Regions from separate parts of the Rahnella contaminans genome, predicted to be linked through region 3. Evidence: predicted binding sites of a transcription regulator. Region 3 holds the regulator's gene; each other region holds the start of a gene.

Region 1 (7,743 bases), on a different contig from region 3:
GCGTGATTGGCATTACGCTGGGCGTGCTGGTCTGGGCGGCGGTTGCGCTGATGGGTTTACACTTAATTCTGCAAAAAATGGCCTGGCTGCATCAGATCATCACCGTCGGTGGTGGCCTGTATCTGTGCTGGATGGGCTGGCAGTTGCTGAAATCCGCACGGGCTAAAAAGCAGAATGGCGATGAAACGCCGGTGGTTCTGCCCGCGCGTGGCCGGACTTTTATGCGCGGCCTGCTGACCAACCTCTCGAACCCGAAAGCCGTGATTTACTTCGGCAGCGTGTTTTCCATGTTCGTCGGTGACAGCGTCAGCGGCGGCGAGCGGCTGGGCATATTCCTGCTGATTGTGGTGGAAACGCTGGCGTGGTTCTCTTTAGTGGCGATGGTGTTTGCGCTGCCGAAAATGCGCCGTGGATATCAGCGTTTAGCGAAATGGATCGACGGCGTGGCAGGTGTGGTTTTCGCTGGCTTCGGTATTGCGCTGATCGTAAATCGCTGATTAAAACGTTCTGCATAAAAAAGGGTCCGGTGATTTGCCGGACCCTTTTTTGCATTTCAGCGAATTACACTTTTCGCGCACTCGCCAGCAACACGCCCACCAGCATAAACAGCGAGCCAAAGATGCGGTTCAGCAACTGCATTTGTTTTGGCGCTTTTACCCAGTTAGCGATTCGGGTCGCCAGCGTCGCGTAACCGATCATCACAATGATATCGACGACCACGGTGGTGACGCCCAATACCACGTATTGTGCAGCCTGCGGCTGGTGCGGAATGATAAACTGCGGGAATAATGCGGCCAGGAACACAATGCTTTTTGGATTGGTCAGATTCACCAGAATGGCGCGTTTGAACAAACGGCGGCGCGGCATACTGCTGGCGAGTGCGTTCAGGTCAATCGCACCGGCAGAACGCCACTGGCAAATACCCAGCCAGATCAGGTACGCCGCGCCCAGCCATTTGAGAATTTCAAAGGCCATCAGCGAGGATGAAATCAGCGCCCCGAGTCCGATACCGACCAGCACGATGTGAATGGCCAGACCGAGTTGTAATCCGGCAATCGAGGCTACGGCACCACGATAGCCGTGGCTGATGCCCGTGCTCATGGTATTAATCGCACCGGAACCGGGTGATAAACTTAAAATAGAAGTGGTGAGCAGGTAGGTTAACCACCAGTCCAGTGTCATTGCGGGACTCCCTGAGTACGTTTTAGGTTGTTTTATGGCACAATACGCCATTGTCTATAATTGCGCTATAGCTCACAAATAACACTTTCCTCCTGCCTGTCTGACGACGTTGGATCATTGAATGCCTGTGAATTATGCGAAGTGGTTAACACGCGAGAAGGAGTTTGCAGCCTTTGCGACCGGGCCTTTGCTGGATTTCTGGCGAACGCGCGAAGAGGGTGAGTTTAGCGGCGTTGATGATGTGCCGATCCGCTACGTCCGCTTTTGTTCGCCTGAGCACGATAAAGTCATCGTGGTGTCACCGGGGCGTATCGAAAGCTACGTAAAATATCCTGAAGTAGCCTACGATTTATTCCATTGCGGCTACGATGTCATGATTGTCGATCACCGCGGTCAGGGGCGTTCCGGGCGGATACTTGACGATCCGCATTGCGGTCACGTGAAACACTTTGATGATTATGTCGAAGATTTTGACCGCTTTTATCAGCTGGAGATTGCGACGCGTCAGTACGCGAAAAAGTTCGCGCTGGCACACTCCATGGGCGGTGCGATTCTGGCGCTGTATCTGGCGAAAAATCCGCAGAATTTCGATGCCGCGGCGTTACTCGCGCCGATGACCGGTATCTATCTGCCGATGCCCGGCTGGGTGTCGCGCCGTATTCTCAACTGGGCGGAGAATCGTCCGGTTCGACGTGATGGCTATGCGCTGGGTACCGGACACTGGCGGCCGCTGCCGTTTGTGGTCAACCAGCTGACGCACAGCCGCGCACGTTATCGCCGCAATCTGCGCTTTTATGCTGATTATCCGGAGTTGCAGGTCGGCGGACCGACCTATCACTGGGTGCGTGAAGGCATTGAGGCGGGGATGCATATCCTGAAAGAAGCCGAAAAAATCACCACGCCGGTTCTGTTATTGCAGGCGAGCGAAGACCGCGTAGTGGATAACCGGTCCCATCTTGCTTTTTGTCAGGCCATGGCCGTTGCGGGACATCCTTGTGAAGGGGAAAAACCGCTGGTCATTGAAGGCGCGCGCCATGAGATCCTGTTTGAACGGGACGACCTGAGGGCACAGGCGCTGGACGCTATCATGCGCTTTTTTGCGCGACAGCTTTAATCCGCGGTTCGCCGCGCACAACTCCATCAGAGGTTAGAACCTAACGCTATGTACCATGTTGTTGCTTCCGATTTAGATGGCACGCTGCTATCACCTGATCATACCCTGAGCCCGTTCGCCAAAGAGACGCTGAAACTGCTGACTCAGCGCGACGTGCATTTCGTGTTCGCTACCGGGCGTCACCATATCGACGTGGCGCAGATGCGCGATAATCTGGAAATCAGTGCGTACATGATCACCTCCAACGGTGCGCGTGTGCATAACACTGACGGCGATCTGATTTTCTCGCACAATCTGGATGAAGACATTGCCAGAGATCTGTTCGGCATCATGCATAACAACCCGGATATTCTGACCAACGTTTATCGCAACGATGACTGGTATATGAACCGGGACCGCGCCGATCAGGATGATTTCTTCCGTGAATCCGTCTTCAAATACAAACTGTATGAACCGGGTTTGCTGGAAACCGACGGCATCTGCAAAGTGTATTTCACCTGTGAAGATCACGAAAAACTGTTGCCGCTGGAAGAAGCCATCAACGCGCGCTGGGGCGACCGTGTCAACGTCAGCTTCTCATTGCCGGTATGTCTGGAAGTGATGGCGGGTGGCGTATCGAAAGGCCACGCGCTGGAATATGTTTCTAAGCTGATGGGCTATTCGCTGAAAGATTGCATCGCCTTTGGTGACGGTCTGAATGACCTCGAAATGCTGTCGATGGCTGGTAAAGGGTGCCTGATGAGTGGCTCATTGCCACGTCTGAAAGCTGCCCTGCCGGATGCGGAAATTATCGGCTCCAACGCCGACGACGCCGTGCCGCATTACCTGCGCAAGATGTATCTTGCACAAGAAAGCTGAGCTGCTGTAAATCCAGCGTCATAAAAACGAAAGCAGGGCGTTTGCCCTGCTTTGCTAATCTTATTACCCTGTTAAATCAGACGCGTCCGGCCAGCTGTGCTTTGTGTTTACTTTCACTCAGCATGGTCAGCAACAGCAGCACAACGGCCAGCACGCAACCGGCTATCATCACGATAAAACCGCCGTCCCAGCCAAAGTAGTCCACGGTATAACCGACAATCGCACTTGCGGCGACTGAACCGCCGAGATAACCAAACAGACCGGTAAAGCCTGCCGCCGTCCCCGCCGCTTTCTTCGGTGCCAGTTCCAGCGCATGTAAACCAATCAGCATGACCGGGCCATAAATCAGGAAGCCGATGGTGATCATACAAGCCATATCGATACCCGGATTACCGACCGGATTGAGCCAGTAAATCACGGTGGCGATCGTCACCAGCACCATAAAGAACACGCCGGTAGCGCCGCGGTTGCCTTTAAACACTTTGTCCGACATCCAGCCGCAAAGCAGCGTGCCCGGTATACCGGCATATTCATAGAGGAAATACGCCCACGAGGATTTATCCAGCGCAAAATGCTTCACTTCTTTCAGGTAAGTCGGTGACCAGTCCAGAATGCCGTAGCGCAGCAGATAGACAAACACGTTAGCCAGGGCGATGTACCACAGCAATTTGTTCGGCAAAATGTACTGCATGAAAATCTGTTTCGCCGTCAGTTCCTGCTCGGAAGACTCTTTTACATAGTCCGGCGGATAATCGTTTTTGTATTCTTCAATCGGCGGCAGACCACAAGATTGTGGCGTATCGCGCATGGTCATGAAGGCGAATACCGCCAGCAGAATAGCGCCGAAAGCAGGCATATAAAGCGCCGCGTGCCAGTCGTTAAACCACGCCATACCCAGCAGGAACAGCAGCGGGGGAATACCACCGCCGACGTTATGCGCACAGTTCCATACAGACACCACACCGCCGCGTTCTTTCTGCGACCACCAGTGGACCATGGTGCGACCGCACGGCGGCCAGCCCATTCCCTGAAACCATCCGCACAGGAACAGCAGTACAAACATAATGGCGATGCTCGACGTAGCCCATGGCACGAAGCCCATAAACAACATCACCGCCGCGGCCAGAATCAGACCAGCAGGCAGGAAAACGCGCGGATTCGAGCGGTCAGAGACAGACCCCATAATAAATTTTGAGATGCCGTAGGCAATAGAAATCCCGGACAGCGCAAAGCCTAAATCACCCCGGGAAAAGCCCTGATCAATCAGATAAGGCATGGCCAGGGCGAAGTTTTTGCGCACCAGATAGTAGGCCGCATAACCGAAGAAAATCCCCATGAAGATTTGCCAGCGGAGACGGCGGTAAAGCGGATCGACGTGAGCCTCATCAACAGGAGCTTTGTGGGGCGCGGGTTTAAAGATACTGAGCATAAATGCCTCCGATGGCATAAATCAGGTCGGACTCATCGTGAGTCACGAACGAAATGGCGGAGCCAGTGTGTTCCAAAACGAACATCATTTTAGCTATTCGCGCACAAACGAACTGTGATTTATGACGGAATTGTTACATTTATATTACAGCTGAGGCAGATTTTGTGAGTACGAGTAACAGCATAAGACAAAAAAGGCGGAGCCTGAGCTCCGCCTGATATTTTCACAACATCTGAATTTACTGAATTTTCAACGTATTAATAATCGCTTCGGCATCGGTCTGTGCCTGTTGCTGATTATCTGCTGGTAGCGTGATTTGCATGGTCAGCAAATGGCTGTCGACTTTGCCCAGCACGATAGAGGAATACGCTTTCTGACCGGCAGAGGTGATGACGCTGTCGTACTGCTGCAACGTCTGGCCGTTCACCTGAATGGATTTATTGGTGACGACTTGCAGATTGGTATCACGCGCTTTTTGCTGATCCTGTAAACGACCCGCCAGAACGTCCAGTGACTCGGTGGTGTTATCACCCAGGATCACAATCACCGCTTTCTGGCCGGTGCTGTCTGCGTAGACGTGCATATTGTTTGCCTGAGTGCCCAGCTTACCGCTCTGGTCGCTCATTCCCTGCGGCAGGGAGAAAGTGACTTTACCTTCCAGCAGGCTGACCGGCGTGGTCGCTGCCGTCGCTGCGGCCGCTGGCGCACCTTTATCTGCGGCAGGTGCATCGGTGGTTTTACCGTCACACGCAGCCAGACCGGCGATCAGTACTGCCATTCCCATCATTTTCGCGATATTACGCATCGGGCTTCCTTAAGTGGCCTGTCTATCAGGCTTACATGTTGACTTAACAGTCGTTATGGCAACCTATTCAGGCCACAAATGCAAGTCAGATTATGGCGCGATTTGTGTTTTACCAGAGCCCTGTTCAGTGTGCGCGGATAGCCGAATGCGGGTTATGTCCCTGTGCGGATAAACGCTTAAGCAGCATATTCAGCAGCATGCCGTACATCGGCAGGAAGAACACCAGGCAGATCAGCACTTTGAAGCTGTAATCCACCAGCGCGATTTCTACCCAGTGCGCCGCCATAAAGGCATCGGTACTTTTGTAGAACGCGATGAAGAAGAAGGACAACGTATCACTGATATTGCCGAGGAACATCGAGGCGACCGGCGCAATCCACCAGCGGCGGTTCTGGCGCAGGCGGTTAAACACGTGAACGTCGAGGATTTGTCCCAGCACGTAAGCCATAAAGCTGGCGGTCGCGATGCGGGCTACCATGATGTTCAGGCTACTGAGCGCTTCAACGCCCTGCCACTGTGCTTCAAAGAACAGCGCGGAAATCACGTAAGAGATTGCCAGTGCCGGGATCATGACGGAAAGGATAATCCGTCGTGCCAGCGGTGCGCCAAAGATTCGCACCGTGAGATCGGTAGCCAGGAAAATAAACGGAAAAGTGAACGCGCCCCAGGTGGTATGGAAACCAAAAATGGAGACAGGCAGCTGAACCAGATAGTTGCTGGACGTAATGATGGCAATGTGGAATAGAGAAAGCCATATCAGCGCGGAAAACCGCTGCTGAGCAGTAAAAGAGTACATAGATGTGACCTTTTTTTATAAAGAAATTGGGGTGAGGGAACCCAAACGTATTTTTACTTATGCACTGAGTCATCACGTGCGGCGCGCATATTACCTGTTTGCGCACCGTTTGCGCAACAGCTTCAATGGTTAATTTTAGCGCAATGCGCCTTGTTTGTTGCACCAGAAAACCAGCGGGTTAAACTGTCGCGCATTCACGTATGAAGATGTTGAGACACGAAATGAACGACCCCTTTATCAATCCCGACCATCAGCTTGATGCGCTGGGACTGCGTTGCCCGGAACCTGTAATGATGGTTCGCAAAACGGTGCGCACCATGAAAGACGGCGAAACGCTGCTTATCATCGCCGATGATCCGGCAACGACCCGCGATATTCCCGGTTTCTGCCGTTTTATGGAACACCGGCTTTTAGCGTCTGATACTGAAAACCTGCCGTACCGCTATTTGCTGTGCAAAGGTCTGGTGGAAAAACAGGGCTGATTGCTCAGCCCTGACGGTCAGTGTGATTTCTTGCGCAACAGCCGCAGGGCATTGGCGGTGACTAGCGCCGTGGCGCCGGAATCGGCCAGCACCGCCAGCCATAAACCGGTCAGCCCCATAATGGTGGTCACCAGAAATATCGCCTTCAGCCCCAGCGCAATCGTAATGTTCTGACGGATATTCGCCCGCGTTGCGCGTGACAAACTGATCATCTGCGCCAGCCCGCTCAGGCGGTTGTGCGTCAGCGCCGCGTCGGCGGTTTCCAGCGCAACGTCAGTGCCACTTCCCATCGCAATCCCTATCCTAGCGGCTTTCATGGCCGGCGCATCGTTAATGCCGTCGCCGACCATCGCCACCGGTTTAACTGCATTCAGCGCGGTGACCGCCGAGACTTTATCCGCTGGCAGCAGGCCTGCACGGAAATCAATGCCCAGCCGGTCGGCAATGTTTTTCGCTGCACGCGGATTGTCGCCGGTGAGCATTACCGCCGACACGCCGAGGGCTTTGAGCTTCTGCAAGGCTTCTGCGGCGTCATCACGCAGGCGGTCCTGCATTGCAATCAGGCCGATGGCGTTATCTTCCTGCAAAACAACCACCACGGTGTTCCCGGTGGATTCCCAGTCAGTAATTTGCGCAAGGGTTTCTGTTGTTAGCGTATTTTCTGCCACACTTTTTGGAGTCAGCACCTGAACTTTACGGCCAGAAACAATGCCCTCCACGCCTGTACCGGCCAGCGCACGGCGATCCTGCGCCGTAAGCGGTAAAGGATTACTGATTTTTGCACGGGCTAAAATCGCCTGCGCCAGCGGGTGATGCGAACCTTCTTCGACCGCCGAGGCCAGACTTAACACTTCGCCTTCACTGATACCGTTCAGGGTTACAACGTGGGTGACTTCTGGTTTCCCTTCGGTCAGCGTACCGGTTTTATCCAGCGCGACGGTCTGAATGAGTGCCAGCTGTTCCAGCGCTGCACCGCCTTTGATTAATGCGCCCTGGCGGGTCGCTGCGGCCAGCCCGGAGGTGATCGCCGCCGGCGTCGAAATCACCAGCGCACAAGGGCAGCCAATCAGCAGCAAC
Region 2 (7,743 bases), on a different contig from region 3:
GGTGAGGCGGTGGCAAAAGCGGTCGGCATCAAAGGCAGTTATCTGCCGGATGTCGTCGATGCCACCGCCGGTCTGGGCCGCGATGCGTTTGTGCTGGCCTCTCTGGGCTGCAAAGTGCGGATGCTGGAACGCAATCCGGTGGTGGCGGCTTTGCTCGACGACGGGCTGGCGCGTGGCTACCGTGATGCGGAAATCGGCCCGTGGCTGCGTGAACGCATGACGTTGCTGCATGCTTCAAGCCTGACCGCGCTCTCTGAGCTTTCGCCAAAGCCTGAAGTGGTGTATCTCGATCCGATGTATCCGCACAAACAAAAAAGTGCACTGGTGAAGAAAGAGATGCGCGTGTTTCAGGGGCTGGTTGGCCCGGACGAAGATGCCGATGGCCTGCTGGAACCTGCGCGCAGGTTAGCGACCAAAAGGATTGTAGTGAAACGCCCTGACTATGCGCCACCGATGGCGGACATCGCTGCGCAGGCTGCGGTTGTCACGAAAAGCCACCGGTTTGATATTTATACGCCGCTGTAAATTCCCATAAAAAAAGAGGTGCCACTGGCACCTCTTTCTCATCAACGCGCAGACGTCGCGTCTTACGCTTCTTCTTCCTCGTCACGCAATGGCACGATCAGCATGTCGATATGGACGGTGTTGATCAGCTGGCGTGCAGAGGACATCAGCTTGCTCCAGAAATCCTGGTGGTGGCCGCACAGCACTAAATCCACGCCGTATTTGTTGATGGCATCGACCAGCACCTGGGCTAAATCACCGCTGCCGCTCAGGGTTTCTGAAATCGGGTAACCGGCGTTTTGCGAAAGCTCGTTCAGCGCGTGGTGCGTTTCTTCGGAAATACGTTTCTGCATGTCGCCCAGGTTCACGTCAATCAGGCCGGTGTAGAGGTCTGAATAGTTCACATCAACGTGGATCAGGGACACCTTGGCGTTATACGGACGCGCCATGGAAACCGCTTTCTCGACTAAAACTTTGCTCTCAGGTGAGAGGTCAACAGCAATCAATATGTGTTTGTAAGCCATAAGAAAACTCCTTCCATAAGTCAGTTAAAAGCTATATCAGCATCATGCGAATGTCATGACGTCAGTATAGCGCCAAAATGGTGAGACAAATCAAGCATACAGATCCCATTTCCTAATCTGACAATCTATAGATACAAATAATATGAACACTTACAGATTCGTTTCCTACACTCAATAATGCAGGCTTCTCCTGCTTTAGCATTCTTCTGTGATAAGAAAAGAGGGCGGGCGAACGTTGCCCGGGGGTGTGAAATCGCGGAAAGGCAGGGCGAAACGTCGGGTGTGCGGCAGATTTTGAGCGGCATTGCGCGGTGTCAGTTCGCCTTGAGGGGGAATCATGATCAGTCCCGTTGCGCTGTTTTGGGCTTTATGTTTTGTGTGTGTGGTGAATATGCTGCGTTATTACTCGTCTTTGCGCGCGTTGCTGGTGGTGCTGCGGGGCTGTGATCCGTTGCTGTATCAGTACGTGGACGGCGGGGGATTCTTTACTTCCCACGGCCAGCCCGGCAAGCAGATAAGACTGGTTCGCTATATTTATGCTCAGCGCTATGTTGAACATCACGACCCTGAGTTTATCCGCCGGTGTGAAAGAGTACGCGGCCAGTTTGTCCTGACGACATGTCTGGTTGGACTGATTCTTATCAGTATGATGGCCATGTTGATCTGGTACTGACACGTCTAAAATCGTTGCGAGGAAAGTGTGAAAAAGGGAATAAAAAAAGGCGACCGGTTCTGAGAACAAGGCCGCCTTTTTTACATCCGTGCCTGAGCACGCAGGTTTATCAGATAAGCTTCAGCGCAATCCAGTACAACACGCCGGAAAGAACAATCGACACGGGTAGGGTTAAAATCCACGCCATAGCGATGTTTTTCACGGTTTTAGACTGAACACCGCCGCCATCCACAATCATGGTGCCTGCAACCGCAGAGGACAACACGTGCGTGGTGGAAACCGGCATACCGGTGTAACTGGCCACACCGATAGACACCGCTGCCGTCATCTGCGCAGACAGGCCCTGAGCGTAGGTCATGCCTTTCTTACCAATCTTCTCACCGATGGTGGTCGCAACGCGCTTCCAGCCAATCATGGTACCCAGCGCCAGCGCCAGCGCGACCGCGATGATGATCCAAATCGGGGCATATTCGACAGTTTGCAGAATGTCGGTTTTCAGCTCGCCGAGGAAGCGTTTATCCGCCGCGGAAGTTTCCGGCAGTTTAGCGACTTTATCGGCAGTATCAGAAACACACATTAGCAGGCGGCGCATGTGGCTGCGTTCTTCCGGTGCCAGATCGCTGTAAGACTGAAGATTAGTCAGCAGTGTCTGCGCACGGCCAATCGCATCAAGTGCGTGGCTGCTGTCGCAATGGAACACTTTTGTCTCATCGGCTGGTGCGATATTGACGTCCGGTGCAGGCACCAGAGGCGTCTGCGCCACAACGTGTGGCACCGCATCAACATGCTGCGAATAATACTGGCCGAGGTGCGTCACGGCGTCGCGGGTACGGGCAATGTCGTAACCGGTCGCGCTCATGTTCACCACGAAACCTGCCGGAGCCACGCCAATCAACACCAGCATGATCAGGCCGATACCTTTCTGACCATCGTTCGCTCCGTGAGAGAAACTCACGCCGATTGCGGACAGAATAAGGCCAATACGGGTCCAGAATGGCGGCTTCTTCTTGCCGTCTTTCTTTTCACGTTCTGCCGGCGTCAGGTGGATACGGGCGTGTTTTTTATTCCCGCTCCAGTAGCGACGCAGCAGGAAAATCATGGTTCCCGCCATAATCATCCCGACCAGCGGTGAGACGATCAGTGAGGCGAAAATGCCAATCATTTTCGGGATGTTTAACGCATCAACCACTGACGTGTGGGTCATCAGCGCGTTAGTCAAACCCACGCCGATAATAGCGCCAATGAGGGTATGGGAGCTGGACGCCGGCAGACCAAAATACCAGGTGCCGAGGTTCCAGATGATCGCCGCCAGTAACATAGAGAACACCATGGCAAGGCCATGCGCGGAACCTACATTCAGCAACAAATCGGTTGGAAGTAAATGGACGATGGCATAGGCCACGCTCAAACCACCGAGCAGGACGCCAAAGAAGTTAAATACCCCTGCCATCACGACCGCTAATTGCGAACGCATTGCCCGGGTGTATATGACGGTTGCTACTGCGTTGGCCGTATCATGGAAACCGTTAATGGCTTCATAGAACAGAACAAACAGTAACGCGAGAATCAATAACGAACCGGTATGAATATCCAACCCGGCAAATAGATGCAGCATAATTGTTACGCCAGTTAGTGGTCATGAACGCCGCGCATTATCTGCGAGAACAGGGGGACGGGAAAAGGAAAATATGACATTTTTTTGACTAAAAACAGTTCAATATTTGGCTTTGTTTCAATTTATTTTTTATATATCAAAATCTTATTCCTCGTTTAGGTGCTGAAACATTTACTTACGACGTTCAGAAAACCACCTCTCTGGCTGGTTTCAGGGGCGTCTGTCCCTTACAATCCGCGTCGCAATGCGGCTAAAGCCCATTTGCACAGGGGGAAGCCCTGTCTAAAACGTAGCTGAAATTTCCGGTAAGAGAGGCCAAAAGTGGAACAGGTTGATGTGGTAGTCATTGGTGCGGGTGCGGCAGGCATGTTCTGTGCAGCGCAGGCCGGACAGGGTGGCTGCCGGGTTCTGCTGCTGGATAATGGCAAAAAAACCGGACGAAAAATTCTGATGTCGGGCGGCGGTCGCTGCAACTTCACCAATCTGTATGCCGAACCGGCTGCCTATCTTTCAGAAAACCCGCATTTCTGTAAATCCGCGCTGGCGCGTTACACCCAGTGGGATTTCATCGATCTGGTCAACCGCTACAACATCGCCTGGCACGAGAAAACGCTCGGCCAGCTTTTTTGCGATGATTCAGCGACACAAATTGTGGCGTTGCTGGATAAAGAATGTGAACGGGGGAATGTCGATGTGCGTCTGCGCAGCGAGATTTCAGACGTTCAGAAAACCGAAGATGGCTTTATTATCAAAGTGAATGGCTCAACTGTAAGTACTCACTCACTTGTGGTTGCCAGCGGCGGACTTTCCATGCCGGGGCTGGGCGCGTCGCCTTTCGGTTATCGTCTGGCCGAACAGTTTGGCCTGAAAGTGTTACCGACCCGCGCCGGTCTGGTGCCGTTTACGCTGCACAAGCCGCTGCTCGACCATTTGCAGACGCTTTCCGGCGTCTCCGTGCCCGCTGTGCTGACCGCGCAGGATGGCACGGTGTTCCGCGAAAGCATTCTGTTTACGCATCGCGGGATGTCCGGCCCGGCGGTTCTGCAACTTTCCAGCTTCTGGCAGCCTGGCGAGTTTGTGAGCGTTAACTTACTGCCTGATATCGATCTGGCGGCGTTTCTCAATGCACAGCGGCAGGAACACCCGAACCAGAGCCTGAAAAATACGCTGGCGATGCAACTGCCTAAACGTCTGGTGGAATGTCTGCAAACGCTCGGGCAACTGCCGGACGTCACGCTGAAACAGCTGAACGTGCCGCAACAGGCCGAACTGGTTGAGCAATTGCAAAACTGGCAGGTTCAGCCGAACGGCACCGAAGGTTACCGCACGGCGGAAGTCACGCTAGGCGGCGTCGATACGCGCGAACTTTCCTCCAAAACCATGGCCGCGGCAAAAGTGCCGGGTCTGTATTTTATCGGCGAAGTCGTGGATGTGACCGGCTGGCTGGGCGGATACAATTTCCAGTGGGCGTGGAGCTCCGCCTGGGCGTGCGCGCAGGACCTGATTTCCCGACCGAAGGGCGCGAAATAGCCACATGACAGGGGGATTTCACCGTTTCTTCATTTTGTCCCCCCTGTTTCTGACATCCTGCGGAACGTTATCTGACATGCAGGTGAAAGAGCATACCGATGCCGTGCGGGCGCTGGCCTGTTCGGGCGATCTCGATGAGATGGTTAATGGCGTTGTCCGCCAGTATCAGAAAAAAGAGAAAGCGGCGGGCCTTGCGATAGGCATTATCAGAAACAACGGCGAGGCCAGAACCTGGGGCTACGGCTACACTAATTCCACCCACAGCTACAGAATCGACGGGGAAACCCTGTTCGCGCTGGGTTCTGTGAGTAAAGGCGTGACCGGCGAAGTGGTGGCCGGGCTGGTCAATAAAGGCCAGTTGCGCTGGGACGATAAACTTTCCGATTTGCTGCCGAAAAATATCCCGCTGAGCGAGGATGCGAAAAACATCACGCTGTTGCAGCTGGCGACACACACGTCCGGTCTGCCGCGACAAAACATGAATAAAGACATGCTGGAGAGTTTTCTCCGCTATCTCTACACCGGCGACAATTTCTATCACGAGCTGGACAGCGATTCCGTCGTCAACGATCTGTCAGGGTTTAAAAAGCCGGAGAAGCGCGAGCCGCAGTATTCCAATTTAGGCTACGCGCTGTTGGGGTATATTCTCAAACTGAAAACCGGCGAAGACATCCAGCAACTGTCTTATGATTTTATTTTCCGCTCGCTAAAGATGGATAACACCAGTTTTTATGCGACGCGCCTGAAAGACTATCCTTACCGCGCCATCGGGCATGCGGGCGATCAGCCGAAATTTATCCCGCGCGGCGAAGTGGTGCCTGACTGGCATTTCTCCAATAACATGGTGGCCGCCGCCAGCCTGTACAGCAATGTGGACGACCTGCTTAAGTACCTGCGTGCTCACATAGATGGCTCAAAAAATGGTGATCTCAACATGGCGATCAGCGACACGGAAAAAGTATATTTCCAGCGAGCTATCGAGGCGGCGAATATCGCGTGGGTGACGGATCACATCAGCCATCAAACGATTACGTATCAGGTCGGCTATATCGGCGGCTATTCCAGTTATATTGGTTTTGATAAAAAACATCAGAATGCCGTGGTGGTATTACAAAACACCTTTAACTGGAGCAATTATATTGGTCATGATCTTTTGCTGAGAATGGCGATGGCCGATGATTATCGCGGGAAGTGCCATTGATATTGTTTTCGTGAATGTGTGCGTGCTGAATAATCTGACTGATTTATGTAAATAAAAATTTTTACATATTAGAATTCAGAAGGGGGGATTGTTTCATAACAGTTTTATAGTTTCTTTCCGACAGTCTTGCGCCGAATCAGATATTTCTTTTCCGAAAATAATATAACCTGCCTGAAAATTATCATGCCCTGCGGGGACTCTCTTTTCGCAAAGGACTGTTATGTTCTCCCTGACTCGTAAAAAAAACGCCTGCCTTGCCGGCTTACTGATGTTGTCCGGCGCAGCCGTTGCCGCTGATCCCGCGCCGGTTGTCACTACGGAACCTGCCGTAACGGCGGCACCTGAAAAACCGGCTGCTGTTGCTGCCGCCGAAGCTGCTCCGGCAGCGCCTGAGAAACCGGCACCGTTTGTTGCCACTGAACCTGCTCCGGCAGCGCCTGAGAAACCGGCACCTGTTATTGCCACTGAACCTGTTCCGATAGCATCTGAAAAATCCGCCCCCGCTGTTACCGAAATTCCGGCTCCGCTGACCGTTTTACCGACATCGGCAGCCACCGTTCCTGCGGCGAAAGAAGAACCGAAAGCGCCGGTAAAACCTGTGTTCAGCCTCGACAGCGAAGAGCAGAAACGGGCTTACGCCAGCGGTGTCGCGATGGCGCGTTACATCGAAGAACAGATTGAGCAGCAGAAAGCGCTGCACATCGCCATGAGCAAAGACATCATGCTGGCCGGGATCGCAGACACCTTTAATAATCAGGTGAAAATGAGCGATCAGGACATTCACACGACGCTGACGGCGTTTGATGAACAGGTCAAAGTCCTGACGAAAGCAGAAATGGATAAAAAGAGTGCCGCGGATAAAGCCTTCCTCGCTGATTTCGCCAAACAAGATGGCGTGAAAAAGACCAAACAAGGTTTGCTGTACTTGGTTAAAAACAAAGGCGAGGGCAACGTACTCAAAGATACCGATACGGTTGAAGTTGGCTATCAGGGCAAACTGGTGGATGGCACAATCGTAGACGGCCCGCAGGTTGAGAATGCTAATCAAGTCTTCCGCGTGGCGAATATGCCGCCGGTTCTGCGCGACAGCGTAAAACTGATTCGCAAAGGCGGTGAGATTCAGGTGGTCATTCCGCCTGTTGCCGTTGAAAACGCCAGTGACGCAAATCGGCCGGACGTAGTGGTGATCTACACCATTACCGTGGTGGATGTGAATAAAGCACAGTAATCCGGATGAATAAGAAAGGGCGCCCTTGTTTATACAGAGGGTGCCCTTTTTTTGTGTCAGAATTTTGTTTCATAACAAGGAATTAGCCCTGGTGCACCGCAATATAGCGTTCAAACTTAGACGGTTTCAGCTGACTGAGATCCACCAGAACCAGCCCGTCGATGCAGTGGTTGAATTCCGGGTCGCTGCCGAAATCAATAAACTGCACGCCGCCGGTTTCGCAAAGTTCTGAATACTGCTTATACAGCGCCGGAATACTGCAACCGAGGTTTGCCAGCAGACGTTTCAGACGCTGCAAATCTTCCTGATAGTCATCACCGCAAAACTGTGCGAGCACGTCGGGCAAAGATGCCGGATAAGGGCGGCGTGACGTCGCCAGCGGCAGCGCGGGCGCGAAATACAGGCGATAAAAGGTGACCAGTAAATCGCGTGCGGCCAGCGGTAAGCCGCCGGAAATCGACACCGGGC
Region 3 (7,743 bases):
TCTTTCATCGCTTCAACGTGGCTGATCACGCCAATGGTTTTACCGGAGGCGTTCAGGCTGTCGAGGGCGTCCAGCGCGGTGTCCAGCGTGTCGGCGTCGAGCGTACCAAAACCTTCGTCGAGGAACAGCGAATCGATGCGGGTTTTATCGCTCACCAGATCTGACAACGCCAGCGCCAGCGCCAGACTGACCAGGAAACTCTCGCCGCCGGATAACGTGCGGGTATCACGCACGGCGTCTGCCTGCCACGTATCGACAACCTGCAACTCCAGCGCGTCGCTGGTTTTACGTTGCAACAGATAACGGCCATGCAGTTTTTCCAGCTGGCGGTTCGCCAGATACACCAGATGATCCAGCGTCAGCCCCTGCGCGAACTTACGGAATTTCGCGCCATCGCTGGAGCCAATCATCTGATTAAGATATCCCCAGTCATCACAGGTCAGCTGCGCCTGCGCAATCTGCGCGATTAACTGCTGCTGGCTGCCGCTTCGTTCCTTGTCGAATTTAAGCTGATTACTCACTTCGCCGGTGCGCTGTTGCAGCGCTTTCAGGCTTTGTGACAGCGATTCCTGCTCGGCCATCAGCGCCGTGAGATCGCTTTCGTATTCACTCAGATGCGCCGGGCGTGCGAGCCGCTGTTTCTCCAGTGTCTCTTTCGCGTCGCTTAACAACGCCTGAGCCTGTACCCGCTGTTTCTGCAACTGGTCTTTACGCTCAAGGAGTTGCTGGCGTAATGCGTCGTCGAGCATCGCGAGTTTCACTGCGTCTTCATCCGCAAACTCGCTGTGGGCCAGCGCCTGTTGCCAGTCTGTTTGTGCCTGATGCAGACGGGCCGTGGCCTGCTGATGTTGCAATTGCGTGCTGGCGAGCTGACCGGCCAGTTTGTCGCGAAGTTCCTGCGCCCGGTGAAGGGCAGTCTCGGCTTCGCTGACCGCTTTCTCGGCGGCCTGTTGTTGCTGATGTAAGTGCTCGCGAACCTGCGTAACCTGACGGGCGCCGAAGAGTTCTGTGCGCTGCGCCGTCAGTTCCTTCAGCGTTTTCTCGCCATCCGCATACTGGGTTTGCAGGCGTTCAAGCTGTTCCAGAGACTTCGTCAGGTTTTGCTGCGTCAGCGTAAAACGCTCTGCCAGCAATGCACTTTGCTGCTGGACTTTTTGTTGTTCGCCGGCGGCTTCGCTGAGGGCGTCTTTCGCCTGTTGCAGCGCACGGGCCAGCTGTTCATGCTGGCGGAGGGTTTCCTGTGTTTGCTGTTCTTCCTGATCGCATGACGCCAGCCATTGCTGAATGTCCGCCGCATCATTCAGGGTGAACGTCAGACCATGCGGAGCGCTGATTTTCTTCCAGTTTTCGAGATGCGCGTTCAGTTGCTGCTGGTCGTGCTCAAGCTGCGTTTGCAGGCGCAATTGGTGTTCTTTCAGGCTTTTAATTTTCGCGGCCAGTTCGATTCCGCTGGCTTTCGCTGCATCAAATTCCAGCTGCATTTTCTCAACACGCTGCGCCGTTTCAGACGGTTTGATCTCCTGATAACTTTCAATCGCCGGATGCGAGGTGGAACCGCACAGCGGGCAGGGTAGGCCGCTTTGCAGATTCGCGCGTTCTGCCGTCAGGCTGACGATCAGTTCCTCGCTTTTCAGCCGCGCTTTGACATCATTCAGATGCTCGAGCTGTTTCTGGCATTGCAGACGGATTTTGCCAAGGCGTTCTTCTTCTTCCGCGATTGCCGTCTGATTCTGCGCAAAATCCTGATGCTGCTGACGGACACGTGAGTCGAGCTGAGGGAAAATCTGTGCGAGTGAGAACAGCTGCTGGCGTACCGGACGCAGTTGCGCCAGTTCAGATTGCCGCTTCTGCAACGCCGTCAGCGGCTGCTGTTTTTCCAGTTCAACCTGACGCTGTTGCTGAGTCTCAAGCGCGGCGGTCAGCGTGGTGTGTTTCGCCTGATGCTGCTGACTCTGTACCTCCAGTTTCTGCCGTTCTTCGGTGATTTTCGCCAGCGTCGCGTTATGCTCACTGGCCTGTTTCTGTACTTCACTGACGGCCTGCTGCGTGTCAGTCAGTGATTTGTGCCACCGGGCAATTTCGCTATCCAGCGGCAGAACTTTTTCGTCCATCAGCGTCTGTAGCTGGCGCTGCTCTCCGGCCTGTTTCTGGCGAGCGGTTTTCGCCTGTTCCAGCGCCAAAGCCAGCGGTGTCATCTGTGCGGCCTGTTGTTGCTGTTGCTGAACCAGTTGCGTGAGCGCTTGCTGTAACTCCTGTGTTTCTTTCTCACAGCGCAACCGGTCGCTGAGCAGCGGACGCAGCTTTTCAGCCGGTTCACTGCGCGCGAGTTGTTGCAACTGCGGCGCTGCGGCGAGGTTTTCCTGCTCTGCCGCCGTCAGCTGCTGCTGAGATTGCTGATATTTTTGCTGTACCTGCTGCCATTGTTGCAACCAGTTCAGATCCTTCTGGCGCTGAAGCGCCTGCTGGCTGAGGATAATTTCCTGCGCGTTCAGCGCGGCCAGTTCCGTTTCAAACGCCTGACGCTGCTCTTCGCTGAGCAACTCGATACCTGCCATACGCTGATACAAACCGTCGAGCTGATTTTTGGCTTCTTTATGTTGTTCAAACACGCGCTCAGAAAGCCGCCCGTAGATTTCGGTGCCGGTGAGTTCTTCCAGCAATTCCGCGCGGTCGTTGGCATCGGCATTCAGGAACGCGGCGAACTGGCCTTGTGAAAGCATCATTGATTTGGTGAAACGGCCAAAATCCAGCCCGGTCAGCTCGGCGATGGCATCAAGTTTATCGCGCACTTTGTCGGCCAGAATTTTTCCATCGGCCAGCAGTGCCAGTTCCACTTTCGGCGCCTGTAAATTGCCGTCCGGCGAGTTTTTGGCCCGGCGCTGGCTCCAGAACGCGCGGTAGCCAATGCCTTTGACCTCAAACTCGACTTCCGCCAGCGATTCGGCGGTGTGGCGGGTCATCAGTTCATTCTGACTCGGCGTGACGTTCAGACGCGGTGTCTGGTGATAAAGCGCCAGACAAATGGCGTCGAGCAGGGTGGTTTTCCCCGCGCCGGTCGGGCCGGTGATGGCAAATAAACCGTTGCTGGCAAACGGCTCAGCGGTGAAATCAATTTTCCATTCGCCTTCCAGCGAGTTCAGGTTTTTTAATCGCAGGCTGAGAATTTTCATTGTGCGCCGTCCTCCGCATTCTGACCGCTGGTGATCTGTTCAACGACCTGCGCAAACAGCGTGCGCATCCGCGCCTGACGCGGCTCATCAGGATCCGGTTCCAGCGCCAGACGTCGTTCAAACACGTCACTGACGCTCAGCTCGCTCAGCGTTTCCTTTTCCTGCTGCTCAATACTGTGGATGCGCTGTTCTTTGCTGCGGCGTAACAGCACGACTTCTACCGGCAGATCTTCCGTCAGCGCCTGAATGCGTCGCTGAATATCGCTGAGATAGTCCTGCGTGGCGACTTCGATATCCAGCCAGACCGGCTTTTGCGTATCGCCGCCTGCAAACTGCGCCAGCTGTTTTTCGATTTCAGCCAGCGAACCTTTGATGATCTGCATGGGCTGGAAAACCGGGATTTCCAGCGTGTCGATGGCGTTAAGCGTTGCGCCGTCGAAATCGAGTAAGTACACACTTTTGGCTTTGCTCAGTTCGTCAAAACTCAGGGCAATCGGCGAGCCGCTGTAACGGATATGTTCGGTTTTTGCGACGCACTGGGCGCGGTGAATATGCCCGAGCGCCACGTAATCTACCGGCGGAAATGCCTGGGCCGGGAAGGCGTCGAGCGTGCCTATATAGATGTCGCGCACGGAGTCAGACGTGCTGACGCCGACGGTGGTCAGATGGCCGGTAGCGATAATGGGCAACGGCACACCAAGTTTCTGACGCTTCGCCAGTGCGGCCTGATACAGCGCGTCATAATGCGCCGCAATGGCTTCCTGCAACGCGAGCTGTTTGTCGCTGCCGGACTGTCCGGCCTGGCTGGCGAGTAAATCGCGCGGACGCAAAAACGGAATGGCACACAACACCGCGCCGGGCTGGCCTTCACGCGTGTTCAGCACTAAAACCTGTTCCTCCAGATTTTCGCCTACGGTGGCGATCACCCGCGTATTCAGGCACGAAAGCAGTTCGCGGGATTCATTGAGCGTGGCGACGGAATCGTGATTCCCGGCCAGCACCACCAGCTGACAGCCGGTTTGTTGTAATTCCACCACGAAGCGGTTGTACAACTCGCGGGCGTAACTGGGCGGCGAACCGGTATCAAAGATGTCCCCGGCGACAATGACGGCGTCCACCTGATGCTGCTGCACCTGACCGGTCAGCCAGCGCAAAAATGCCTGATGTTCAGCGGCGCGGCTTTTGGTAAAAAAGTACTGGCCGAGGTGCCAGTCGGAGGTGTGGATCAGGCGCATGAGACTCCCGTGTGAACCCTGTATGACGACAATGGTGCAAAGTATAAACGTCGGCGGGGGAACCTGTCCCCGATAAATCAGACCAATTTCAGCAGGATGGCGGGAATTTATCTGTCATATTTGCCTTAAATGAACCATCATTTTCATTCATAAATCTGTCACAAAACTGACGCATAATGGCGCCCGCAATCAAATAAAAGATCGCTAACCTATTGGCAGGACCTACGATGGCTAGACGTATATTGGTGGTTGAAGACGAAGCTCCAATCCGTGAAATGGTGTGTTTTGTACTGGAACAGAATGGATATCAGGCAGTAGAAGCTGAAGATTTTGATTCAGCGATTGGCCAGTTAGTGGAACCTTACCCAGAACTGATCCTGCTCGACTGGATGCTACCCGGCGGTTCCGGTATTCAGTTTATTAAGCACCTTAAACGTGAAGCACTGACCCGCGAAATTCCGGTGATGATGCTGACCGCTCGCGGTGAAGAAGAAGATCGGGTGCGCGGCCTGGAAGTCGGTGCCGATGATTACATCACTAAACCGTTTTCACCAAAAGAACTGGTTGCCCGTATTAAAGCGGTGATGCGCCGGATTTCGCCAATGGCGGTCGAAGAAGTGATCGACATGCTGGGGCTCAGTCTGGATCCGTCGTCTCACCGGGTGATGGCCAACGAGCAGGCGCTCGATATGGGGCCGACCGAATTTAAGTTGTTACACTTCTTTATGACCCATTCCGAACGCGTTTACAGCAGAGAACAGTTGCTCAATAACGTGTGGGGCACTAACGTTTATGTGGAAGATCGCACGGTAGACGTGCATATTCGTCGTTTGCGTAAAGCGCTGGAAACCAGTGGACATGACAGAATGATCCAGACTGTTCGTGGTACCGGATATCGTTTCTCAACGCGTTATTGAGTCCCCCACAGCGGAGAACCTGTGTGTTAGAACGTTTGTCATGGAAACGTCTGGCCGGCGAATTTTTTCTCTTTTGTCTGCCAGCCCTGATCCTCGGAATTTTCGTCGGCCATTTCGGCTGGCTCCTCTTTGCGTCGCTGGTCGCGGCGCTGGGCTGGAATTATTACAATCAGCTTAAACTCTCTCACTGGCTGTGGCTTGACCGCAGCATCACCCCGCCGAACGGGCGCTGGAGCTGGGAACCGCTGTTTTACGGGCTGAACCAGATGCAGATGCGCAACCGGCGACGTCGTCGTGAATTAGGTCAGTTGATCAAACGTTTCCGCAGCGGTGCCGAATCGCTGCCGGATGCGGTGGTTCTGGCGACGGAAGAAGGCAATATCTTCTGGTGTAACGGACTGGCGCAGGATCTGCTCGGTTTCCGCTGGCCGGAAGATAACGGCCAGCATATTTTTAACCTGCTGCGTTATCCGGAATTCCGCACCTGGATCCAGACCCGTGACTTCAGCCGTGCCCTGAATCTGCAACTCAATAATGAACATTACGTCGAGTTTCGCGTGATGCCGTATTCCGAGGGGCAGCTTCTGATGGTGGCGCGTGACGTCACGCAGATGCGTCAGCTCGAAGGCGCGCGACGTAACTTCTTTGCCAACGTCAGCCATGAACTTCGCACGCCGCTCACTGTGTTGCAGGGGTATCTGGAAATGATGGAAGACGCCAAGCTGGAAGAGCCGTTCCGCACCAAAGCGCTGGATACGATGCAGGAGCAGACGAGGCGCATGGACGGGCTGGTGAAGCAGCTTCTGACCCTGTCGAAAATCGAAGCATCCGCCAATATCGATATGCACGAGAAGGTCGATATTCCGGTGATGCTCAGCATGCTTGAGCGGGAAGTGCAGACGTTAAGCGGCGGGAAACATGAAGTGGTGTTTCGCGTAAACGAAAAGCTGAAAGTCTTTGGCAATGAAGATCAGCTGCGCAGTGCGGTGTCGAATCTGGTGTATAACGCCGTGAATCACACCCCGCCGGGCACGCGGATTGAAGTCAGCTGGCAGCAAATTCAACATGGCGCGCAGTTTCAGATAAGTGACAACGGGCCGGGCATTGCGCCGCAGCACTTACCGCGTCTGACCGAACGTTTTTACCGTGTGGATAAGGCGCGCTCACGCCAGACCGGCGGCAGCGGACTGGGGCTCGCCATCGTAAAACATGCGCTCAGCCACCATAATTCGAAACTCGAAGTTCTCAGCGAAGTCGGTGTCGGCACGCGGTTTATGTTCACGCTGGCACCAAAATTGATTGTTCCTCAGGGTTCAGACTCCCCGGTCACCGTAAAACCTTAATTTCAGCAATTTACGTAAAGTCTGTTATCAGCCGATAGCAGGCTTTTTCATTTCTGTTTATGGCGCGATTCTGCCTGATGATCATGAATTTATTTCACGTCCCATGAAAATTCCTCTGTTGTGAGTGAACAGGCTGCATGACAGTATGGCCTTAAAGCCGTTTAGACATCCAGATGTCTACAGGTAACGCAACGTAATTATTTACTTTGTAAATCATTCGCATTCCGCCAGGGGCGTGATGCCATAAGGAGTTTTCATGCAACGTACTACCCCTCCGTTCCGCGCTGACGTCGTTGGCAGTTTCCTGCGTCCGGCCGCGATCAAAGAAGCCCGCAAACAGTTTCAGGCCGGTGAAATTAATGCAGTACAGCTGCGCGCGGTGGAAGACACTGAAATCCGCCGTGTGGTGGATTTGCAGCGTGAAGCCGGTCTGCAGGTGGTGACGGATGGCGAGTTCCGCCGTGCGTGGTGGCACTTTGACTTCTTCGAAGGCCTGGAAGGGGTGGAAGGTTATGATGCGGTTCAGGGGATCCAGTTCAACGGCGTACAGACGAAAGCGCGCAGTATCAAAGTGGTGAGCAAACTCGGTTTTGGTTCGCACCCGATGCTGGAAGATTTCCGTTTCCTGAAAAGTATCAGCGGAACGGCTGTGCCGAAAATGACTATTCCCAGCCCGAGCGTGATGCATTTTCGCGGTGGCCGAAATGCTATCAGCAAAGACGTTTATCCTGATCTGAAAGACTATTTTGACGATCTGGCACAGGTTTACCGGGACGCGATCAAAGCCTTTTACGATGCCGGCTGTCGTTATCTGCAACTCGACGATACCGTCTGGGCGTATCTGTGTTCTGAAGATCAGAAGAAACAAATCCGCGAACGGGGTGACTCTCCGGAAGAGTTAGCACGTACTTACGCTGACGTGCTCAACAAAGCCATCGCCGGTAAACCTGACGATCTGGTGATTGGCCTGCATGTTTGCCGCGGTAACTTCCGTTCAACCTGGATTTCTGAAGGTGGCTATGAGCCGGTGGCAGAGATTCTGTTTGGCGGTGTGAATATCGACGCCTTCTTCCTGGAA
Region 4 (7,743 bases), on a different contig from region 3:
CTGAGTCTGGGCGGTATGGTCTTCGGGTTAATATTAGGCTTTATGCTGGCGCTGATGCGCCTTTCGCATTTCTGGCCACTGTCGTGGCTGTCACGTTTTTACGTCTCCGTGTTTCGCGGTACGCCGCTGATTGCACAGCTGTTTATGATTTACTACGGTTTGCCACAGTTTGGTATCGAGCTGGATCCTATTCCGGCGGCTATGATTGGCCTCTCACTCAACACCGCGGCTTATACTTCTGAAACCCTGCGAGCGGCGATTTCGTCAATTGAAAAAGGGCAGTGGGAAGCGGCGGCAAGTATCGGCATGAACCCCTGGCAGACGATGCGCCGCGTGATTTTACCGCAGGCGGCACGTACTGCGTTGCCACCGCTGGGCAACAGCTTTATCGGATTAGTGAAAGACACCTCGCTGGCGGCGACCATTCAGGTGCCGGAACTGTTCCGTCAGGCTCAGTTGGTCACCTCCCGCACGCTGGAAGTGTTCACCATGTATCTGGCCGCATCCATTATTTACTGGGTGCTGGCGACCGTTTTATCCTTCCTGCAAAACCGTCTGGAAGACCGCGTTAACCGCCAGGATCAGGAGCCTTCATGAGTACCATTGACGTTAAGCAACTGACGAAGAAATTCCACGGCCAGACGGTTTTGCACGGTATCGATTTACAGGTCAATGCCGGTGAAGTCGTCGCGATTATCGGGCCGAGCGGTTCGGGAAAAACGACGCTTCTGCGCAGCATTAACCTGCTGGAGGAGCCGGACGGCGGCACGATCAAAGTCGGCAATATCGAAATTGACGGCAACAAGCCGATCAGCAAACAAAAAAACAAAGTCCGCGAATTGCGTCAGCAGGTGGGCTTTGTGTTCCAGAACTTCAACCTGTTCCCGCACCGTTCTGTGCTCGAAAACATTATTGAAGGCCCGGTGATTGTGAAGGGCGAACCGAAGGCGAAAGCCATCGCGACGGCGCGTCAGCTGCTGGAAAAAGTCGGATTAAGCGGCAAGGAAAACGCTTACCCGCGTCGCCTTTCCGGCGGTCAGCAACAACGCGTAGCGATTGCCCGCGCGCTGGCGATGAGCCCGGAAGTGATCCTGTTCGACGAACCGACCTCTGCCCTCGACCCGGAACTGGTCGGCGAAGTGCTCAACACCATCCGCGCGCTGGCGCTCGAGCACCGCACCATGGTCATCGTGACCCACGAGATGAGCTTTGCGCGCGATGTTGCGGACAGAGCGATCTTTATGGATCAGGGGAAGATCGTAGAGCAGGGGCCTGCGAAGGCGCTATTCTCGAACCCGCAGCATGCGAGGACGAAGCAGTTCCTTGAGAAGTTTCTGGCGCACTAGATTCAGTTTTGTGCACAAGCCGCTGCACAAGGCGGCTTTCAGTCACTGGATCGGGAAGATTTAGGTTTCTCACTTGCAGTGAGGGCTGACAGCTGACCGAGTAAATTTCGGTTTCGGCGGTAGCCGCTGAGCGATCATTGCAATTGAAAAACCGAAACTTTCGCGATCCAGTTAAAACCAGATGCCACGTTGGATGGCAATCCAAAACAATGGCTTTGAGCCGCCAAAGCAGCGGCCTCCTGCTTATTTAATATTCATTGCTTCCCGCATGGTATAGAACAAATCCGTCTGGTCGGTCAGCCCGACGACGTTCGCGGCGTGTGGCCCGAACGCGGCGATCCGCAACTGAGTCCCGGTGTGACCCTGCGAGTCATCCTCGGAATTCCCGTAACTGATGGTCATCGGCGCGCCATCTTTGGTGGTCAGCGTTTGCGTGAGGCCGGGGGCTTTGGCGTCGGCTTCAATAATCTGGCTGGAATGCGCGTGATCGGCGGTCACAATCACCAGCGTATTGCCATCCTGACGGGCAAATTCGAGGGCTTTCTGCACCGCTTCATCCAGATCTACCGTCTCACCAAACTGACCGCAAGGGTTGGCAGCGTGATCTTGCTTATCAATCGACGCACCTTCGACTTGCAGGAAGAAGCCGTTCTGATTGGTTTTCAGCAGGTCGATCGCTTTTTCGGTCATCGCGGCCAGCGTCGGGATCTCTGAGGTGCGCTGCGGATTGGCTTCGCAGGTGACGGCAGGTTTATCGATATTGCCGTGATACGTGGCTTTCGGACCCTGCCAGCGTACCGGCATGTTGCCGTCGGCGAATAAGCCCAGCAGCGGTTTTTTCTGGTCGGCCTGTGTGATAGCGTTCAACTGGTCGGCGTTTTCTACCCACACATAACCCTGCGCCAGCGCCTGGTCTTTCAGGGATTTACCGCTGAATTCGCCGGCTTTCGCCAACTGACTGAAGGATTTTTTGCCGCCGCCCAGCGTGACGTCGGCGCGTGCCTGCAACAGCTGTTCAGTGATGGAACCGCGTCCGCCATTTTCCAGCGCGTTGCTGGCGCATTTTTCGGCCGTTTCTTCCGGGCCATAGCATTTACGGGACGTGACATGCGCGATTTGGGCGGCTGGCGTGGCGTCCTGCAATTCTGCCGTCGAGACGTTGCCGGTCGCTTTGCCTGCGGCTTTGGCGATCTCGAGAATGGTCTGGTGATCTTTACCGTTTACGTCCACCCCGATCGCGCCGTTATAGCTTTTTACGCCGGTCGTCCAGGCGGTGGCTGAGGCGGCGGAATCCGTCACATAGCTTGGTTTCTGTGTCTTTTTATCCAGAGAATAATGCGTGTACTGACCGGTCAGCGGCAGGGCATCGATGCCTTTGAAATAACCGCCTGCGCCTTCTGCATAATTTCGTGCGGAAGTGATTTCAGAATCGCCCATTCCGTCGCCAATCAGCAGGATTACGTTCTTCACCGTTTTATCCGAAAGCGAAGCTTTCAGCGCTGCCGTCTGGTCACCGCTCAGACGACGAGCGCCACCCGGTTCAGTCAGCACGCCTTTTGCTGCGCGGTCTGTCAGGGCGTCCGGCTCCGCGGCGAAAGCGCTGGCGGATGTGGAAACCAGCAGGGCGGCAGAGAGTGCGCGGGCAAGCAGGGAGAGAGGTTGTTGCATGGTCAAAACTCCTTTTGATAAACCGTCAGAAATAAAAAAACACAGATTGTTGTATTTTGTTACCGGTAGGTTAAGTCAGAGTTATGACGTTTTAATGATAATTCAGTCTGCTGATAGGCAGTTCGAATATGATCGAGGTGTTTCCTTGTGCAGAAGCCGCGCACATGGCGGCTTTCGGTTACAGGACCAGGAAAGTTTTGGTTTTTTTACTTGCAGTGAGGGGCTGGGACTATGACCGGGAAGTTTCGGTTTTTCAAGAACAGCTATCACTCAGAGGCAGGCGCCGAAACCGACCAAAAGGGGAAAGTGCTTTTCCCCTTTTGGATTTCCCCACGCTTTTTCAACACGCGCTACGCTCGCTGGCCATGTTTCAGCAACTCCGGTTAGTGCCGCAAACGCCGCCGCTGCGCGGTACTCTCACTTCAGGTTCGAACCTGCTCGGAAAAAGACTCTCGCTGTTTCTCACCGTTCATTCGACGTCGTTTTGAAAGCGGCCAGTGGCTTATCTAAATTCAAAAGCAGAATGGTTTATCTTTTAAAAAAGCCTCCAGCCGCTTTCGGAAAGCTTGCCGAGCGAAGTGTTTCGAGACCTGTGGCTCGAAACCGAGTGAGGGTACCGCGTAGCGGCAAGTTTTCGCGGCAATAGCGCTGGCCCCTGAAACATAGCCAGCGAGCGATAGCGCTGTTAGAAAGACGCGGAGATTCCAAAGAGGCCCCGTCCTGGGCCTCTTTGGTCGGTTTCGACGCAGCAGGTTAAGTGAACACAGTTATTGAAAAACCGAAACTTCCCCGGTCAGAGTCCTGGTGCCTCACTGCAAGTGAAAAGCCGCCCAATTGCAGCGGCTTCTGCAATCTATCACCCGATTGTCATCAGACTCGCATTCCCGCCCGCTGCCGCGGTATTCACACTCAGTGAACGCTCATGCAACAGACGCTCCAGCAGGATGTTATCTTCGCCGCGCGCAAACCCTTGTACTGAAATAATCGCGCCAGGGCGCTTGGCGATAAGCTGACAAAGTTCGCGGAGCTGATCGGCGTCGCCGTGATAAATCACCGCGTCAAATACCGGTGCCTCGTTCTGCCAGTCTTTGGCGAAATCGACACGTTCCTGTACCGCTTCCGGTAACTGGCTGAACAGTTCGCGCTGTAACGGCGCATCCGGCCAGAGAATACGGCAACCGGTCGCGGTGACGGCGGCGAGCTGGGTCAGCGCATCATCCTGATTGTCTGACAACGCCAGAACGCGCTCACGCGGCAATAATGCGTAAGTGTTACGTTCCCCGGTTGGCCCCGGCAGGGTACGCAAAGTGCCGCCCTGACTGGTTTGTGCGAAGCGCTCGCACACGGCAATCAGGTCTTCGCGATGTTTCTGCTCCGTCGCCCATTGTTGCAACGCGCGGTGCGGTGCCAGTAACGCTTCGCGTACAGACGTGTCCAGCGGCAGTTCGCGATCCTGACGCAATAACGTTTGCTGCACGGCGTCCTGCGGGCGGCTGCTCAGCAGGCGGTACAGGTACAGCGGACCACCGGCTTTCGGGCCGGTTCCGGATAAGCCTTCACCGCCAAACGGCTGCACACCCACGACAGCGCCGACCATGTTGCGGTTCACGTACATGTTGCCGACGTGCGCCTGCTGCGTCACGCGGTGGATGGTTTCGTCGATGCGGGTATGGATCCCCAGCGTCAGGCCGTAACCGGCGGCATTAATCTGACCGATCAGCTTATCCAGATCCTGACGGGCATAACGCACCACATGGAGTACCGGGCCGAAGATTTCTTTCTTCATTTCATCGAAGCTTTCCAGCTCGATAAGCGTCGGTTTGATGAAGGTTCCGCGCGTCCATTCCTGCTGATCGGCGGCAAATTCCTGCGTGGCCTGATACACCGTGCGGCCTTTGGCGCGCATGGCATCGATGTGTTTCTCGATACCGGCTTTGGCTTCGGCGTCGATCACCGGCCCGATATCGGTACACAACCGTTCAGGGTTGCCCATGCGGCACTCGGCCATCGCGCCGCGCAGCATTTGCAGCGTATGGTCGGCGACGTCGTCCTGAATACACAGCACGCGCAGGGCGGAACAGCGCTGACCAGCGCTGTCGAAAGCTGACGCCACGACATCGGTCACCACCTGTTCGGTGAGTGCGGAGGAGTCCACAATCATCGCGTTCAGGCCGCCGGTTTCGGCGATAAGCGGCGTCGGACGCCCCTGCGGATCCAGACGACCGGCGATGTTGCGTTGCAAAATTCCTGCCACGTCGGTGGAACCGGTAAACAGCACGCCGCGGACGCGTTCGTCGTTCACCAGTTGCGAGCCCACTGTTTCCCCCTGGCCCGGCAACAGTTGCAGCACACCCGTCGGAACACCGGCTTCATGCAAAATGCCCACGGCCAGCGCGGCAATCAGCGGCGTTTGCTCAGCCGGTTTTGCCAGCACGCTGTTGCCTGCGGCGAGGGCGGCGGCAATCTGCCCGGTGAAGATCGCCAGCGGGAAGTTCCACGGGCTGATACACACAACCGGCCCGAGCGGACGGTGCGAGTCATTGGCAAAGTCTTCACGGATCTGGCCTGCGTAATAGTGCAGGAAATCCACCGCTTCACGTACTTCGGCGATAGCGTTATTAAAAGTCTTTCCGGCTTCACGCACCAGTACGCCAAGCAAGCTTTGCAACTGCGCTTCCATCAATTCTGCGGCGCGTTGCAAGATTGCGGCGCGCTCTTCGGGAGGCGTCGCAAACCAGATAGCACCGGCGGCGGTGGACGCATCCAGCGCACGGCTGATTTCGTCCTGCGTGGCTTCACGCACGTAGCCGACGATATCGCCGTTTTCAGCCGGGTTAATGACTGGCAGGAATTCGCCCTCATCGGTCTGTGCATCAATCATCGCCTGGGCTTTCACCGGATGGCTGGCGCTTTGCAGCAGGGCGCTGGAAAGCGACGCCAGACGGTGTTCGCTCGACATATCCAGCCCCGCAGAGTTCACGCGTTTGTCGCCGTACAAATTGCGCGGCAACGCGATACGCGGATGCGGTAAACCGACCTGACCTTCGCTGGCGGCCAGCGCTTCGACGGCCAGAACCGGATCGGCAACCAGTTCGTCAATCGGCAAGGTGGCGTCAGCGATACGGTTAACGAAGGAGGTGTTCGCACCGTTCTCCAGCAGACGACGCACCAGATACGCCAGCAGCGTTTCATGCGTGCCGACCGGGGCATAAATGCGGCAAGGGCGGTTCAGTTTGCCCTCGCTGATTTTGCCGACAACCTGCTCGTACAGCGGTTCGCCCATGCCGTGCAGGCACTGGAATTCGTACTGACCGGGATAGTAGTTGTTACCGGCCAGCTGATAAATTGCCGCCACGGTGTGCGCGTTGTGTGTCGCAAACTGCGGATAAATGAGGTTGGGCACCGCCAGCAGTTTGCGGGCACAGGCCAGATAGGAAACGTCGGTGTAAACCTTGCGGGTGTAAACCGGATAATCTTCCAGCCCGTCCATCTGGGCGCGCTTAATCTCGCTGTCCCAGTACGCGCCTTTAACCAAACGGATCATCAGGCGGCGACGGCTGCGCTGCGCCAGATTGGTCAGGTAATCGATGACCATCGGGCAGCGTTTTTGGTAAGCCTGAATAACGAAGCCGATGCCGTTCCAGCCCGCCAGTTCCGGCTCAAAGCAGAGTTTTTCCAGCAAATCGAGGGAGATTTCCAGACGGTCGGCTTCTTCGGCGTCAATATTGATGCCGATGTCATAACTGCGCGCCAGCAGCGTCAGCGAGAGCAGGCGCGGATAAAGCTCTTCCATCACGCGTTCGTACTGCGCACGGCTATAGCGCGGATGCAGGGCGGAAAGTTTGATTGAAATGCCCGGCCCTTCATAAATGCCACGACCGTTTGAGGCTTTACCAATCGCGTTAATCGCCTGCTGATATGACTGCAAATACGCCTGCGCGTCTTTTTCGGTCAGCGCCGCTTCACCCAGCATGTCGTAGGAGTAACGGAAACCTTTTTCTTCATGTTTACGCGCGTTAGCCAGCGCTTCCGCGATGGTTTCGCCGGTCACGAACTGTTCGCCCATCAGGCGCATCGCCATGTCCACGCCTTTGCGGATCAACGGTTCGCCACTTTTGCCGATAATACGGTTCAGGGATTTCGACAGGCTGGCTTCATTGTGTGTCGCCACCAGTTTGCCGGTAAACAGCAAACCCCAGGTCGCGGCATTGACGAACAGCGACGGGCTGCGGCCCAGATGTGAATGCCAGTTGCCGTTGCTGATTTTGTCGCGGATTAACGCATCGCGCGTTGGCTTATCGGGAATACGCAACAATGCTTCGGCCAGACACATCAGTGCCACGCCTTCCTGCGAGGACAGGGAGAATTCCTGCAACAGGCTTTGCACCATACCGGCGCGGCCGTTTGCACTTTTCTGGTTACGCAGTTTGGTGGCGATCTCGGCGGCCAGTTTCAGGGCAGCGTCGTTGAGCGGAGCAGGCAGACGGGCCTGTTCGAGCAGCATGGAAACGGCTTCCGGCTCCGGGCGGCGATAGGCGGCGGTAATGGCTGAACGACTGACCGACTGCGGCAAAATCTGCTCGGCAAAATCAAGGAACGGCTGATGCATTTCCTGCACCGGTTGACCGGCGGGATCTTCCGCGTCGCCAGGCGCTGCGCCATTGAGCGCCGGGATCTCCGGCAGCGAATCGCCATTTTCCAGACGTTCCAGATAGGAAAAAATCGCCTG

The links. Region 3 encodes PhoB, which activates phosphate uptake and scavenging genes when phosphate is short. Its sites were predicted from a motif close to CTGTCATAAAACTGNCNNAT; they were not measured.
Region 1: glpT (glycerol-3-phosphate transporter) is a predicted target of PhoB. The motif match lies at 4,714-4,733, and genes of this name have one in related genera.
Region 2: pitA (inorganic phosphate transporter PitA) is a predicted target of PhoB. The motif match lies at 3,388-3,407, and genes of this name have one in related genera.
Region 4: phoA (alkaline phosphatase) is a predicted target of PhoB. The motif match lies at 3,085-3,104, and genes of this name have one in related genera.

Annotation. Positions count from the first base shown of each region.
Region 1 covers NZ_JAADJS010000007.1:59,843-67,585, reverse strand. Annotated here, with positions in the region: gene rhtC (threonine export protein RhtC) at 1-497, shown strand, start outside; gene rhtB (homoserine/homoserine lactone efflux protein) at 562-1,182, opposite strand; gene pldB (lysophospholipase L2) at 1,304-2,296, shown strand; gene yigL (sugar/pyridoxal phosphate phosphatase YigL) at 2,345-3,154, shown strand; gene glpT (glycerol-3-phosphate transporter) at 3,231-4,583, opposite strand; gene GW579_RS22065 (DcrB family lipoprotein) at 4,822-5,388, opposite strand; gene GW579_RS22060 (7-cyano-7-deazaguanine/7-aminomethyl-7-deazaguanine transporter) at 5,513-6,184, opposite strand; gene tusA (sulfurtransferase TusA) at 6,406-6,666, shown strand; gene GW579_RS22050 (zinc/cadmium/mercury/lead-transporting ATPase) at 6,684-7,743, opposite strand, start outside.
Region 2 covers NZ_JAADJS010000004.1:236,391-244,133, forward strand. Annotated here, with positions in the region: gene rsmJ (16S rRNA (guanine(1516)-N(2))-methyltransferase RsmJ) at 1-525, shown strand, start outside; gene uspA (universal stress protein UspA) at 588-1,028, opposite strand; gene uspB (universal stress protein UspB) at 1,366-1,701, shown strand; gene pitA (inorganic phosphate transporter PitA) at 1,811-3,316, opposite strand; gene GW579_RS18345 (aminoacetone oxidase family FAD-binding enzyme) at 3,638-4,846, shown strand; gene GW579_RS18350 (serine hydrolase domain-containing protein) at 4,851-6,047, shown strand; gene GW579_RS18355 (FKBP-type peptidyl-prolyl cis-trans isomerase N-terminal domain-containing protein) at 6,268-7,275, shown strand; gene olsF (bifunctional ornithine lipid synthase OlsF) at 7,358-7,743, opposite strand, start outside.
Region 3 covers NZ_JAADJS010000002.1:641,076-648,818, forward strand. Annotated here, with positions in the region: gene sbcC (exonuclease subunit SbcC) at 1-3,170, opposite strand, end outside; gene sbcD (exonuclease subunit SbcD) at 3,167-4,405, opposite strand; gene phoB (phosphate response regulator transcription factor PhoB) at 4,633-5,322, shown strand; gene phoR (phosphate regulon sensor histidine kinase PhoR) at 5,346-6,665, shown strand; gene GW579_RS12110 (cobalamin-independent methionine synthase II family protein) at 6,922-7,743, shown strand, end outside.
Region 4 covers NZ_JAADJS010000001.1:1,102,927-1,110,669, reverse strand. Annotated here, with positions in the region: gene tcyL (cystine ABC transporter permease) at 1-597, shown strand, start outside; gene tcyN (L-cystine ABC transporter ATP-binding protein TcyN) at 594-1,346, shown strand; gene phoA (alkaline phosphatase) at 1,590-3,014, opposite strand; gene GW579_RS04850 (hypothetical protein) at 3,143-3,502, shown strand; gene putA (trifunctional transcriptional regulator/proline dehydrogenase/L-glutamate gamma-semialdehyde dehydrogenase) at 3,871-7,743, opposite strand, start outside.